3 regions of the Serratia sp. Ae19-1 genome follow, and region 3 is predicted to be linked to each of the others. Evidence: predicted binding sites of a transcription regulator. Region 3 holds the regulator's gene; each other region holds the start of a gene.
What was found. Region 3 encodes PurR, which represses purine synthesis genes. Its sites were predicted from a motif close to CANGCAAACGTTTGCNTG; they were not measured.

Region 1 (4,407 bases), on a different contig from region 3:
ACAGTTGAATTCGATCACCTTCGGCTGACCGTCGGCGGAGATCATCAGGCCGGCGTACAGGAAGCCGACGTAGGTGTTGCCTTCCGCCGCCATGCCACGCACCGTCGGCCAGATCACCTGATCCATGGCGCGCTGGTGGATTTCGTCGGTCACTACCGGTGCCGGAGAATAGGCGCCCATGCCGCCGGTGTTCGGGCCGGTGTCGCCGTCGCCGACGCGCTTGTGGTCCTGGCTGGTGGCCATCGGCACCACGTTCTCGCCGTCGACCATCACGATGAAGCTGGCTTCTTCGCCGTCGAGGAACTCTTCCACGACGATGCGATGGCCGGCGTCGCCGAAGGCATTGCCGGCCAACATGTCGCGCACCGCTTCTTCCGCTTCCTGCAGCGTCATCGCGACGATCACGCCCTTACCGGCCGCCAGGCCATCGGCCTTGATGACGATCGGCGCGCCTTTGCGGCGCACGTAGGCCAGCGCCGGCTCCACCTCGGTGAAGTTTTCATATTCGGCGGTCGGGATGCGGTGGCGCGCCAGGAAATCCTTGGTGAAGGCTTTGGAGCCTTCGAGCTGTGCGGCGGCCTGTGACGGGCCGAAAATTTTCAGACCGGCGGCCTGGAAGGCGTCGACCACGCCGATCACCAGCGGCGCTTCCGGCCCGACGATGGTCAGACCGATGTCATGGCTCTGGGCGAAAGCGACCAGGGCGGGGATGTCGGTGGCGGCGATCGCCACGTTTTCCAGATTGGCTTCCAGCGCGGTGCCGGCATTGCCCGGCGCAACATAGACTTTATCCGCCAGCGGAGACTGGGCGGCTTTCCAGGCCAGCGCGTGCTCGCGCCCGCCGTTGCCGATAATCAAAATGTTCATCAGGGGCTCCACGAATGGCGTGCGCCGGAGCGCACGCGGCAAAAGGAATTAATGGCGGAAGTGACGCATGTCGGTGAAGATCATCGCAATGCCGTGTTCGTTGGCGGCGGCGATCACTTCGTCGTCGCGGATCGAACCGCCCGGCTGGATCACGCAGGTGATGCCAACCGCCGCTGCGGCGTCGATGCCGTCGCGGAACGGGAAGAAGGCGTCGGAGGCCATGGCGGAGCCTTTTACTTCCAGCCCTTCGTCGCCCGCTTTGATGCCGGCGATCTTGGCGGAGTAAACGCGGCTCATCTGGCCGGCGCCTATGCCGATGGTCATATTGTCACGCGCATACACGATAGCGTTGGATTTCACGAACTTGGCCACTTTCCAGCAGAACAGCGCGTCACGCAGTTCCTGTTCGGTCGGCTGGCGCTCTGATACCACGCGCAGATCGCCGACGGTCACCATGCCCAGATCGCGATCCTGCACCAGCAGCCCGCCGTTGACGCGTTTGAAGTCCAGCCCAGCCACGCGTTGCTGCCACTGGCCGCAGGCCAGCACGCGCACGTTCTGTTTGGCGGCCAGCAGGGAGCGCGCTTCCTGGGTGACGTTTGGCGCAATGATCACTTCCACGAACTGGCGGCTGATGATCGCCTGTGCGGTGGCGGCGTCCAGTTCGCGGTTAAAGGCGATGATGCCGCCGAAGGCGGAGGTCGGGTCGGTTTGGTAAGCACGCTCGTAGGCGGCCAGGATGTCGTCGCCGATCGCCACGCCGCAAGGGTTGGCGTGCTTGACGATCACGCAGGCCGGTTCGGCGAACTCTTTCACGCATTCCAGCGCGGCGTCGGTATCGGCGATGTTGTTATAGGACAGCGCTTTGCCTTGCAGCTGTTCGGCGGTCGCGACGGACGCTTCCTTTACCTCTTCCTCTATATAGAAGGCGGCCTGCTGGTGGCTGTTCTCACCGTAGCGCATATCCTGCTTCTTAATGTAGTTGAGGTTCAGGGTGCGCGGGAAGCGGCCGGACGGCTGCTCGGTCTCGCCGTGGTACGCCGGCACCAGCGCGCCGAAGTAGTTGGCGATCATGCTGTCGTAGGCGGCGGTGTGTTCGAAAGCTTTGATGGCGAGATCGAAACGGGTGGCATAGCGCAGCGAACCGTCGTTGTTGTCCATCTCGGTAATGATGGCGGCGTAGTCGCTGCTCTTCACTACGATGGCGACGTCTTTATGGTTCTTGGCGGCGGAGCGCACCATGGTCGGGCCGCCGATATCGATATTCTCGACCGCATCCTCCAGCGAGCAATCCGGGCGCGCCACGGTTTGGGCGAACGGGTACAGATTGACGACCACCATGTCGATAGGCTTGATGTCATGCTGATTCATGACGGCATCGTCCTGGCCGCGGCGGCCGAGAATGCCGCCGTGGACTTTCGGGTGCAGGGTTTTGACTCGTCCGTCCATCATTTCCGGGAAACCGGTGTAGTCGGAAACTTCGGTAACGGGCAGACCGGCGTCTGCCAGCAGACGGGCGGTGCCGCCAGTGGAGAGCAGTTCAACGCCGCGCTGGGAAAGCGCTTCGGCGAATTCAACGATACCGGTTTTGTCAGACACGCTGAGCAGGGCCCGGCGGATTGGACGAGGTTGTTGCATGGTTTTATCCCTTGGCTTTGAGTCGCAATTAAAGAGCGTTACGTGAATGTCCACCTCGTTCTCTCTATAAAGCGTGGTTTTTTGCCTTATAAAGGGAGGGACAGGCACAAATTCAGGTAACGCCCCCATAAAAGGGGGATCGTTTCGTCGCGGGGAATTGTAGCGAAAACGTTTGCGTGGCGCTCGTAAATTTTCCGTACAAATCGCATCTGTGGATAACACTGTGTGCAAGTGGGTATAAGGCGGGGTTTTGCTGTGGAATGCAGCGAACGATCGTTTTTGCTGAAAATACCTGTTGCGGCCTGCGAGGAACTCCCTATAATGCGCCTCCATCGACACGGAACATGTGAACAACTTCACAGAGTATCCGGGGGTCGCAGAGAAAAAATCCTGAAAATTAGGGTTGACTCTGAAAGAGGAAAGCGTAATATACGCCACCTCGAGTTAGCAAGCGAAAGTGCCTAACTCACTGCTCTTTAACAATTTATCAGACAATCTGTGTGGGCGCTCCACAAGACGATATCCAGCATCTTCGGATGCAAAAAAATATCAAGTCTTGAAGAGTGACTAACTGAAGTAAAATTCATGCAGTAAATCTTTGAGCATCGCTTCTCGAGTGGAAGCAAATCAAGCTTTTAATTGAAGAGTTTGATCATGGCTCAGATTGAACGCTGGCGGCAGGCTTAACACATGCAAGTCGAGCGGTAGCACAGGGGAGCTTGCTCCCTGGGTGACGAGCGGCGGACGGGTGAGTAATGTCTGGGAAACTGCCTGATGGAGGGGGATAACTACTGGAAACGGTAGCTAATACCGCATAACGTCGCAAGACCAAAGAGGGGGACCTTCGGGCCTCTTGCCATCAGATGTGCCCAGATGGGATTAGCTAGTAGGTGGGGTAATGGCTCACCTAGGCGACGATCCCTAGCTGGTCTGAGAGGATGACCAGCCACACTGGAACTGAGACACGGTCCAGACTCCTACGGGAGGCAGCAGTGGGGAATATTGCACAATGGGCGCAAGCCTGATGCAGCCATGCCGCGTGTGTGAAGAAGGCCTTCGGGTTGTAAAGCACTTTCAGCGAGGAGGAAGGTGGTGAGCTTAATACGTTCATCAATTGACGTTACTCGCAGAAGAAGCACCGGCTAACTCCGTGCCAGCAGCCGCGGTAATACGGAGGGTGCAAGCGTTAATCGGAATTACTGGGCGTAAAGCGCACGCAGGCGGTTTGTTAAGTCAGATGTGAAATCCCCGGGCTCAACCTGGGAACTGCATTTGAAACTGGCAAGCTAGAGTCTCGTAGAGGGGGGTAGAATTCCAGGTGTAGCGGTGAAATGCGTAGAGATCTGGAGGAATACCGGTGGCGAAGGCGGCCCCCTGGACGAAGACTGACGCTCAGGTGCGAAAGCGTGGGGAGCAAACAGGATTAGATACCCTGGTAGTCCACGCTGTAAACGATGTCGATTTGGAGGTTGTGCCCTTGAGGCGTGGCTTCCGGAGCTAACGCGTTAAATCGACCGCCTGGGGAGTACGGCCGCAAGGTTAAAACTCAAATGAATTGACGGGGGCCCGCACAAGCGGTGGAGCATGTGGTTTAATTCGATGCAACGCGAAGAACCTTACCTACTCTTGACATCCAGAGAACTTTCCAGAGATGGATTGGTGCCTTCGGGAACTCTGAGACAGGTGCTGCATGGCTGTCGTCAGCTCGTGTTGTGAAATGTTGGGTTAAGTCCCGCAACGAGCGCAACCCTTATCCTTTGTTGCCAGCGGTTCGGCCGGGAACTCAAAGGAGACTGCCAGTGATAAACTGGAGGAAGGTGGGGATGACGTCAAGTCATCATGGCCCTTACGAGTAGGGCTACACACGTGCTACAATGGCGTATACAAAGAGAAGCGACCTCG
Region 2 (4,407 bases), on a different contig from region 3:
CGAAAGCATGCTGAAGTATGTGTTCCAGGCGGTGCTGGATGAGCGCGCCGATGACCTGAAATTCTTCGCCGAGCGCGTAGATAAAGACGCTATCGCCCGTCTGGAGCGCTTCGTTTCTTCCGATTTCGCCCAAGTGGACTACACCGACGCCATCGAAATCCTGATGGCCTCGGGCCAAACCTTCGAAAACCCGGTTTCCTGGGGCATCGATCTCTCTTCCGAACATGAGCGTTACCTGGCAGAGAAACACTTCCAGGCGCCGGTGGTGGTGAAAAACTACCCGAAAGACATCAAAGCCTTCTATATGCGTATGAACGAAGACGGCAAAACCGTCGCGGCCATGGACGTGTTGGCACCGGGCATCGGTGAAATCATCGGTGGCTCGCAGCGTGAAGAACGCCTCGACGTGCTCGATCAGCGTCTGGAAGAGATGGGTCTGAATAAAGAAGACTACTGGTGGTACCGCGATCTGCGCCGCTACGGCACCGTGCCGCACTCTGGTTTCGGCCTGGGCTTTGAACGTTTAATCGCCTATGTCACCGGCGTGCAAAACGTGCGCGATGTGATCCCATTCCCACGCACACCACGTAACGCAAGCTTCTAATTTATACGATCAAACGTTTTTTAAACGATTTCGTTACAAAACAAAGGCCAGCATCGCTGGCCTTTCGCATTTTTTAATATTGACGCACGTCACAAAGTTCCCTAAAAATTACATTTAGTTACACATACTTTCTTTTTGCAACCTGATTGGGACATTGGTATCATTTTCGTCCTAGATTAACCCGCCTGTGAATGGAACACTGCGTTCAGACACAGGACGACACCAATCTATCAACAATAGTTCCCAAAGAATTATTGGCGGCAGTGGCAAAGGTGTCCGAATAACACCAATGAGGGTAATAATGATGAAGCGCAACATTCTTGCAGTGGTTATCCCGGCTCTGTTGGCTGCTGGTGCAGCAAACGCAGCTGAAATCTACAACAAAGACGGCAACAAGCTGGATCTGTACGGCAAAGTTGACGGTCTGCACTACTTCTCCAAAGACAAAGGTAATGACGGCGATCAGACCTATGTTCGTTTTGGCTTCAAAGGTGAAACCCAAATTACTGACCAACTGACCGGTTACGGCCAGTGGGAATACAACGTTCAGTCCAACCACTCCGAGTCTCAGGGCACCGAAGGCACCAAAACCCGTCTGGGCTTCGCCGGTCTGAAATTCGCTGACTACGGCTCCTTCGACTACGGCCGTAACTACGGCGTACTGTACGACGTGGAAGGCTGGACCGATATGCTGCCAGAGTTCGGTGGCGATACCTACACCTACACCGACAACTTCATGACCGGCCGTACCAACGGCGTTGCGACCTATCGTAACAACAACTTCTTCGGTCTGGTTGACGGTCTGAACTTCGCTCTGCAATACCAGGGCAAGAACCAGAACGACGGTCGTGACGTTAAGAAACAGAACGGCGACGGCTGGGGTATCTCCTCTACTTATGACATCGGCGAAGGCGTAAGCTTCGGCGCTGCATACGCTTCTTCCAACCGTACCGACGATCAGAAACTGCGTTCCAACGAGCGTGGCGACAAGGCTGACGCATGGACCGTGGGCGCGAAATACGACGCCAACAACGTTTACCTGGCGGCCATGTACGCAGAAACTCGTAACATGACTCCATTCGGCGGCGGTGACTTCACTAACACCTGTGCTGCTTCTGAAAAATGCGGCGGTTTCGCCAGCAAAACTCAGAACTTCGAAGTGACTGCTCAGTACCAGTTCGACTTCGGTCTGCGTCCAGAAGTGTCTTACCTGCAGTCTAAAGGTAAAAACCTGAACGTCCCAGGCGCAGGTTCTGACCAGGATCTGGTTAAATATGTTTCTGTTGGTACCACTTACTACTTCAACAAAAACATGTCCACCTACGTTGATTACAAAATCAACCTGCTGGATGACAACGCGTTCACCAAAGCAACCGGCACCGCTACTGACGATATCGTAGCTGTTGGTCTGGTGTACCAGTTCTAAGTTGTCTCGCTTAACGGCGGTTTACCGTCAGCTAAGTTAAAAAACAGGGCTTCGGCCCTGTTTTTGTTTGTGTCAGCCGGTAACTTTTTATCCTGCCAATTTCTCCTTCCCCATCATTTTTTCTGCCTAATACTCCCCCTTCGCAAGATCGCGGTGTTTTTGTCGCAAACGGTTGGCAAAGCCGGTAACTGGCGTTACCCTGATGCTTCTGTCTGCTTAACTCCGAGATTTGGAAGCACCTGACATGTTTGAAAAAATCACCGCCGCACCCGCCGACCCGATCCTGGGCCTGACCGACATTTTCCGCGCCGACGCCCGCCCGAATAAAATCAATTTAGGGATTGGCGTTTATAAAGACGAAACCGGTAAAACCCCGGTGCTGACCAGCGTAAAAAAAGCTGAACAGTATCTGCTGGAAAATGAGACCACTAAAAACTATCTCGGCATTGAGGGCATCCCGGCGTTCGCCAGCTGCACGCAAGAGCTGCTGTTCGGTAAAGAGAGCCCGATCGTCGCCGATCGTCGCGCGCGCACCGCACAGACGCCAGGCGGCACCGGCGGCCTGCGCGTGGCGGCAGACTTTATCGCTAACCAGACCAGCGCCAAACGCATCTGGATCAGCAACCCAAGCTGGCCGAACCACAAAAACGTCTTTAGCGCCGTGGGCCTGGAAGTGCTGGAATACGCCTATTACGACGCCGCCAACCACGCGCTGGACTTTGACGGCCTGCTGAACAGCCTGAAACAGGCGCAGGCCGGTGATGTGGTGCTGTTCCACGGCTGCTGCCATAACCCGACCGGTATCGATCCGACGGCGGAGCAGTGGGCTCAGTTGGCTGAGCTTTCCGTCGTCAACGGCTGGCTGCCGCTGTTCGACTTCGCTTATCAGGGCTTCGCCAACGGGCTGGAAGAAGACGCGCAAGGTCTGCGTATTTTCGCCGCCAAACATAAAGAGTTGATCGTCGCCAGCTCCTACTCGAAAAACTTCGGTCTGTACAATGAGCGCGTCGGCGCTTGCACCATTGTTGCCGCCGATGCCGAGACCGCCGATCGCGCCTTTAGCCAGGTGAAAGCGGCTATCCGCGCCAACTACTCCAACCCGCCGTCACACGGCGCGGCCGTTGTCGCCACCATTCTGGGCAATGACGCGCTGCGTGCGATGTGGGAGCAGGAGCTGACCGATATGCGTCAGCGCATTCACCGCATGCGTCAGCTGTTCGTGAACACTCTGCAGGAGAAAGGCGCACAGCAGGACTTCAGCTTCATCATCCAGCAGAACGGCATGTTCTCGTTCAGCGGCCTGACCAAAGAACAGGTGCTGCGTCTGCGCGAAGAGTTTGGCGTCTACGCCGTGAACTCGGGCCGGGTTAACGTTGCCGGCATGACGCCGGACAACATGGCGTCGCTGTGCGAAGCCATCGTCGCCGTGCTCTAAGCGCGTCGGCGCAGGCCATCAGGACATAAAAAAGGGGCGCTCTAAGCGCCCCTTGATTATTTCTGCCGGGAAATAATCGTTACCACACCGCCGGCTCTTCACGCAGGAACGGGTTGGTCTGGCGTTCGTGGCCGAAGGTCGACATCGGGCCGTGGCCGGGAATAAAGCGCATGTCGTCACCCAGCGGCAGCAGCTTGGTGCGAATAGAGGCGATCAGCGCCTGATGGTCACCGCGCGGGAAGTCGCTGCGCCCCACGCCGCCGTTAAACAGCACGTCCCCCACCAGCGCCAAACGCGCCTGTTCATTAATAAAGACGATGTGGCCCGGCGTATGCCCTGGGCAATGCAGCACCTTGAGCGTCATCTCGCCCACCCGCATCTCATCGCCTTCCGACAGCCAGCGAGTCGGCGTCAGCGGCGCACACTCTTCCAGCCCGAACATCCGGCTCTGCGCCGGCAAACCGTCCAGCCAAAAAGCGTCCTCTTTATCCGGGCCGTAAATCGGCACCTGATAATGATCCGCCAGCTCCGCCGCCGCGCCGACGTGATCCAAATGGCCGTGCGTCAGCAAAATCTGCGTAATTGTCACGCCCTGCTGCGCCACTTCCGCTTTAATTTTTTCCGCTTCGCCGCCGGGATCGACCAACGCCGCCTGTTGCGTGTTTTCACACCAGATCAGACTGCAGTTCTGGCTGAAGGCGGTAACGGGAATAAGATGGTATTTCATAAGGCTCCAACGACAATAACGCCGCCTCCGCAAGGAGCGGCGTTATTCACTGAGGGCACAGCGGTTACCAGTTCCGAACCGGGCCGGTATCGATGTGCACGAAGTTGCTACGTGGGTAATATCCTACACCACCGGCGCGCATTTTTAACGCCGCTTTACGGATATTACTCAATTGGATACCTTCGATATGGAAATCCATCGCCTGGCCCTTGGTG
Region 3 (4,407 bases):
AGGCGCGTATTGCCGCCGAGCAGCGTAAAAGCCATGCCAATGAAGCGCGGCCCGATGACCGCAGAAAAAAGAAAGCGGATAAAGCCGCCAAGAAAGCCAAAGTGACGGCTCCCGAGAAAAAAACCAAGACCGCCAAGGCCAAAAGCGAGAAAAGCGCGAAAAAGATCGTCAGCGCCAAACCCAAGGCCAAAGCGCAGAAAACCGCCAAGATTAAAGTCACCCCGCCGAAAAAGGGCTACAAAAAAGGCTATGGCCGCCACCGCGAAGCCGGCATGGCCACCGCCAAGCTGGCGCGTGAAGAAAAGCCGTTGAAACTCAGCCCGGCGCACAAGAAACGCTACCAGCACGCCAAACAGACCGCGATGGCCAAGCTGATGGGCCAGATGGGCAAACCTTACCGCTGGGGCGGCAGCTCGCCGCGCACCGGCTTCGACTGCAGCGGCCTCATCTATTACGCCTATAAAGACGTGGTGAAAATCAAGATGCCGCGCACCGCCAACGAGATGTATCACCTGCGTGACGCGGCGCCTATCAAGAAAAGCGAGCTGGAAAGCGGCGATCTGGTGTTCTTCCGCATCAACAACCGCGGCGTGGCGGACCACGTCGGCGTCTACCTCGGCAACGGCAAATTCATCCAGTCGCCACGCACCGGCGAAGAGATCCGCATCAGCCAGCTCGACAACGACTATTGGCAGAACCACTACATCGGCGCACGCCGCGTAGTGACGCCGAAAACCATTCGTTAATTTCCCGCTCTGCGCGGTTGCGGCCCGGTCGCAACCGCCTGCTCAAGCTATCGCCCATCGCACTTCCCCACGCGCATTTCTCGCTTTTCCTCCTGTTTTTTATGATGAAAATTGTTAAGATTGAATGACCACAATAAAAAACGGCCCATCCGGCTCTCGCCCCGGCGGGAAGCACATGGCGCTGTAAAGGAGGAAGCAATGTCGTTTGAATTACCTGCATTACCGTATGAGAAAAACGCGCTCGAGCCGCACATCTCCGCCGAAACCCTGGAATACCACTACGGCAAACACCACAACACCTACGTGGTTAACCTGAACAACCTGGTGAAAGGCAGCGAGTTCGAGGGCAAATCGCTCGAAGAGATCATCAAGACCTCTAACGGCGGCGTGTTCAACAACGCGGCGCAGGTGTGGAACCACACCTTCTACTGGCACTGCCTGTCGCCACAGGGCGGCGGTGAACCGCAGGGCGAACTGGCGGCGGCGATCGTCAAGTCCTTCGGCTCTTTCGCTGCGTTCAAAGAGCAGTTCACCGATGCCGCCGTGAAAAACTTCGGCGCCGGCTGGACCTGGCTGGTGAAAAAACCGGACGGCGCGCTGGCGATCGTCAACACCTCTAACGCGGCAACCCCGCTGACCGGTGAAGACAAACCGCTGCTGACCGTTGACGTGTGGGAACACGCGTATTACATCGATTACCGCAATGCGCGTCCAAAATACCTGGAAAACTTCTGGGCGTTGGTCAACTGGACCTTCGCAGCGGAAAACCTGGCGTAAGCACCGGTTTCTGATGTGACGAGGCGCAGCCAGGCTGCGCCTTTTTTAGCGCCGGAGGGAAATCAGTTCAACGCGGCAACGAAGCTGAAAGCGATAATGACCGCCAGCGCGCAAACGGTGGTGAACAGCGACATCTTCAATTCGGTATCCATGACAACTCCTTTAAAATGGGCTTTCCTAAGGATAAAAGGCGTACAATTAGTACGTCAAATCATTTTCCCACAGTTCGCCGATAAAATCTTGTTATCATTTCCCGGTTTATAATATCGATTACCTCTTCCACTTTTGCTCAATATGCGACAAAATTCGCAGTTCACAACTGCGTACCGGCATCCATGCCCCTCCTGATTAAGCGCTGAAGACTTCAACACACTAAAAACTCAGTTTTCGCTTCTCTGGAGAAGGATCTACGTAGGCAAACGATTAACATCACACTTACATGCTGTAAACATGTGAGTTCAGGAGTCATTCCTTACATGGCAACGATTAAAGATGTGGCCAAACGCGCGGGCGTTTCCACCACCACCGTTTCGCACGTCATCAATAAGACTCGTTTCGTCGCCGAAGAGACCAAAGCGGCCGTGTGGGCCGCCATCAAAGAACTGCACTACTCGCCGAGCGCCGTGGCGCGCAGCCTGAAAGTCAATCACACCAAGTCGATCGGCCTGCTGGCCACCTCGAGTGAAGCCCCCTACTTCGCCGAAGTGATCGAAGCGGTGGAAAACAGTTGCTACAGCAAAGGCTACACCCTGATCCTGTGCAACTCGCACAACAACCTGGACAAACAGCGCGCCTACCTGGCGATGCTGGCGCAAAAGCGCGTCGACGGCCTGCTGGTGATGTGTTCCGAATACCCGGATCAGCTGCTGGGCATGCTGGAAGACTACCGTAACATCCCGATGGTGGTGATGGACTGGGGTGCGGCGCGCGGCGACTTCACCGACACCATCATCGATAACGCCTTCGAAGGCGGCTATCTGGCCGGCCGTTACCTGATAGAACGCGGCCACCGCGATATCGGCGCCATCCCAGGCCAGCTGTCGCGCAATACCGGCGGCGGCCGTCATCAGGGCTTTATGAAGGCGCTGCAGGAAGCGCAGATCGACATTCGCGAAGAGTGGATCGTGCAGGGCGACTTCGAGCCGGAATCCGGTTACAAGGCGATGCACCAGATCCTGTCGCAAAAACAGCGGCCGACTGCGGTATTCTGCGGCGGCGACATCATGGCGATGGGCGCCATCTGCGCCGCCGACGAACTGGGGCTGCGGGTGCCGCAGGATATTTCCGTGATCGGCTACGACAACGTGCGCAACGCCCGCTACTTCACCCCGGCGCTGACCACCATTCATCAGCCGAAAGAACGCCTGGGCGAAATGGCCTTCACCATGCTGCTGGATCGCATCATCAGCAAGCGCGAAGAGTCGCAGGTGATCGAAGTGCATCCGAAGCTGGTCGAACGCCGCTCGGTCGCCGACGGTCCGTTCATCGACTACCGCCGCTAATCCCCTGAGCCGGAAGCCTGCACGGCTTCCGGTGCCGCCTCGCTCAGCCACTCCTGATTCAGCGTCTCCCCATCGCCCAGATACGCCAGTAGCCAACTCATCGCCGGTGACGGTTTATCCTGCTGCCAGGTCAGGCAGCAAGGGCTGGCTGGAAACGGCTGCTGCAGCTGCAACGCCTTCAGCTCACCGCGCTGCACCAGCGGCAGCGCCCGATGTGCCGGCATCATGCCGACGCACAGCCCGGCGCACAAACAGTCGAGCGCCGACGTCCAGTCCGGCACCACCAGCCGCCGCTGGTTATCCAGCGTCCAGGTGACGCGCTTGGGCAAATTGCGCGAGGTGTCCTCCAGGCAGAGCGAAGGGTACGGCCGCAACTGATCGTCGTGCAGCGGCCCCGCCAGCTGCGCCAGCGGGTGTTGCGGGCTGACTACGCACAGCCAGTTCATATAGCCCATGTCGCGGAAGGCAAAACCGCCGCCGACCGGCACTGCACGCGTGGCGCCGATCGCCATGTCCGCCCTGCCGTCCGCCAGCGCATCCCAGACGCCGTTGAACACCTCGGGTTGCAGCATCAACTCGACGTCGGGGAAATGGCGATAGAAATCCAGCACCAGCTGGCGGCTGCGCTGCGGTTTGACGATGATATCTACCGCGATATTCAGCTGGCCGCGCCAACCGTTGGCCACCTGCTGACAGTGGCGGCGGGTGTCGAGCATTTTTTTGATAACAGCTCGCGCATCCTTGATAAACAGCGCGCCGGCCGGCGTCAGCTCCACATCGCGGTGACGCCGCTCAAACAGCGGCACCGCCAGCCATTGCTCCAGCTGCCGCACGGTATAACTCACCGCCGACGGCACCCGGTGCAGCTCCTGCGCCGCCGCGCTGAAACTGCCGGTGCGCGCTACCGCGTCGGCGACTTCAAGTGAATATTCAGACCACATCGCTTTGCCTTCAATTTTTTTAACAGCACTTTGCAAATATTACCGTTTCACAAGCAGAGATCCAGCCGGATACACTGGCCGGCGCTAAAAACCTGCGACACTAAAATATTAACGAGAAATACCATGCGAAATTCTTTTGGCTTTATGTTCTACCTCGCCGGCCTGAGCATGTTGGGTTATCTGGCGACCGATATGTATCTGCCTGCCTTCGGCGCCATGCGCGAAGAACTGCAAATCTCCGCCGGCGCCGTGAGCGCCAGCCTGAGCATCTTCCTGGCCGGCTTCGCCTTCGCGCAGCTGCTGTGGGGGCCGCTCTCCGATCGCCTGGGGCGTAAACCGGTATTATTGATTGGCCTGACGCTGTTCGCCCTCGGCTGCCTCGGCATGCTGTGGGTGGAAAACGCCCTGCAGCTGTGGATCCTGCGCTTTATTCAGGCCGTC

Region 1: a site for PurR is predicted at 2,667-2,684, ahead of purH (bifunctional phosphoribosylaminoimidazolecarboxamide formyltransferase/IMP cyclohydrolase). Genes of this name have one in related genera too.
Region 2: a site for PurR is predicted at 2,192-2,209, ahead of AAIE04_RS04455 (amino acid aminotransferase). Genes of this name have one in related genera too.

What each region holds. Positions count from the first base shown of each region.
Region 1 covers NZ_JBCHWD010000002.1:285,134-289,540, reverse strand. Annotated here, with positions in the region: gene purD (phosphoribosylamine--glycine ligase) at 1-867, opposite strand, end outside; gene purH (bifunctional phosphoribosylaminoimidazolecarboxamide formyltransferase/IMP cyclohydrolase) at 916-2,505, opposite strand; rRNA gene AAIE04_RS06700 (16S ribosomal RNA) at 3,142-4,407, shown strand, end outside.
Region 2 covers NZ_JBCHWD010000001.1:923,818-928,224, reverse strand. Annotated here, with positions in the region: gene asnS (asparagine--tRNA ligase) at 1-604, shown strand, start outside; gene ompC (porin OmpC) at 906-2,030, shown strand; gene AAIE04_RS04455 (amino acid aminotransferase) at 2,275-3,465, shown strand; gene AAIE04_RS04450 (MBL fold metallo-hydrolase) at 3,545-4,192, opposite strand; gene mepK (peptidoglycan L,D-endopeptidase MepK) at 4,257-4,407, opposite strand, start outside.
Region 3 covers NZ_JBCHWD010000006.1:302,532-306,938, reverse strand. Annotated here, with positions in the region: gene AAIE04_RS18800 (C40 family peptidase) at 1-746, shown strand, start outside; gene sodB (superoxide dismutase [Fe]) at 945-1,523, shown strand; gene cydH (cytochrome bd-I oxidase subunit CydH) at 1,586-1,675, opposite strand; gene purR (HTH-type transcriptional repressor PurR) at 2,000-3,025, shown strand; gene punR (DNA-binding transcriptional activator PunR) at 3,022-3,966, opposite strand; gene punC (purine nucleoside transporter PunC) at 4,090-4,407, shown strand, end outside.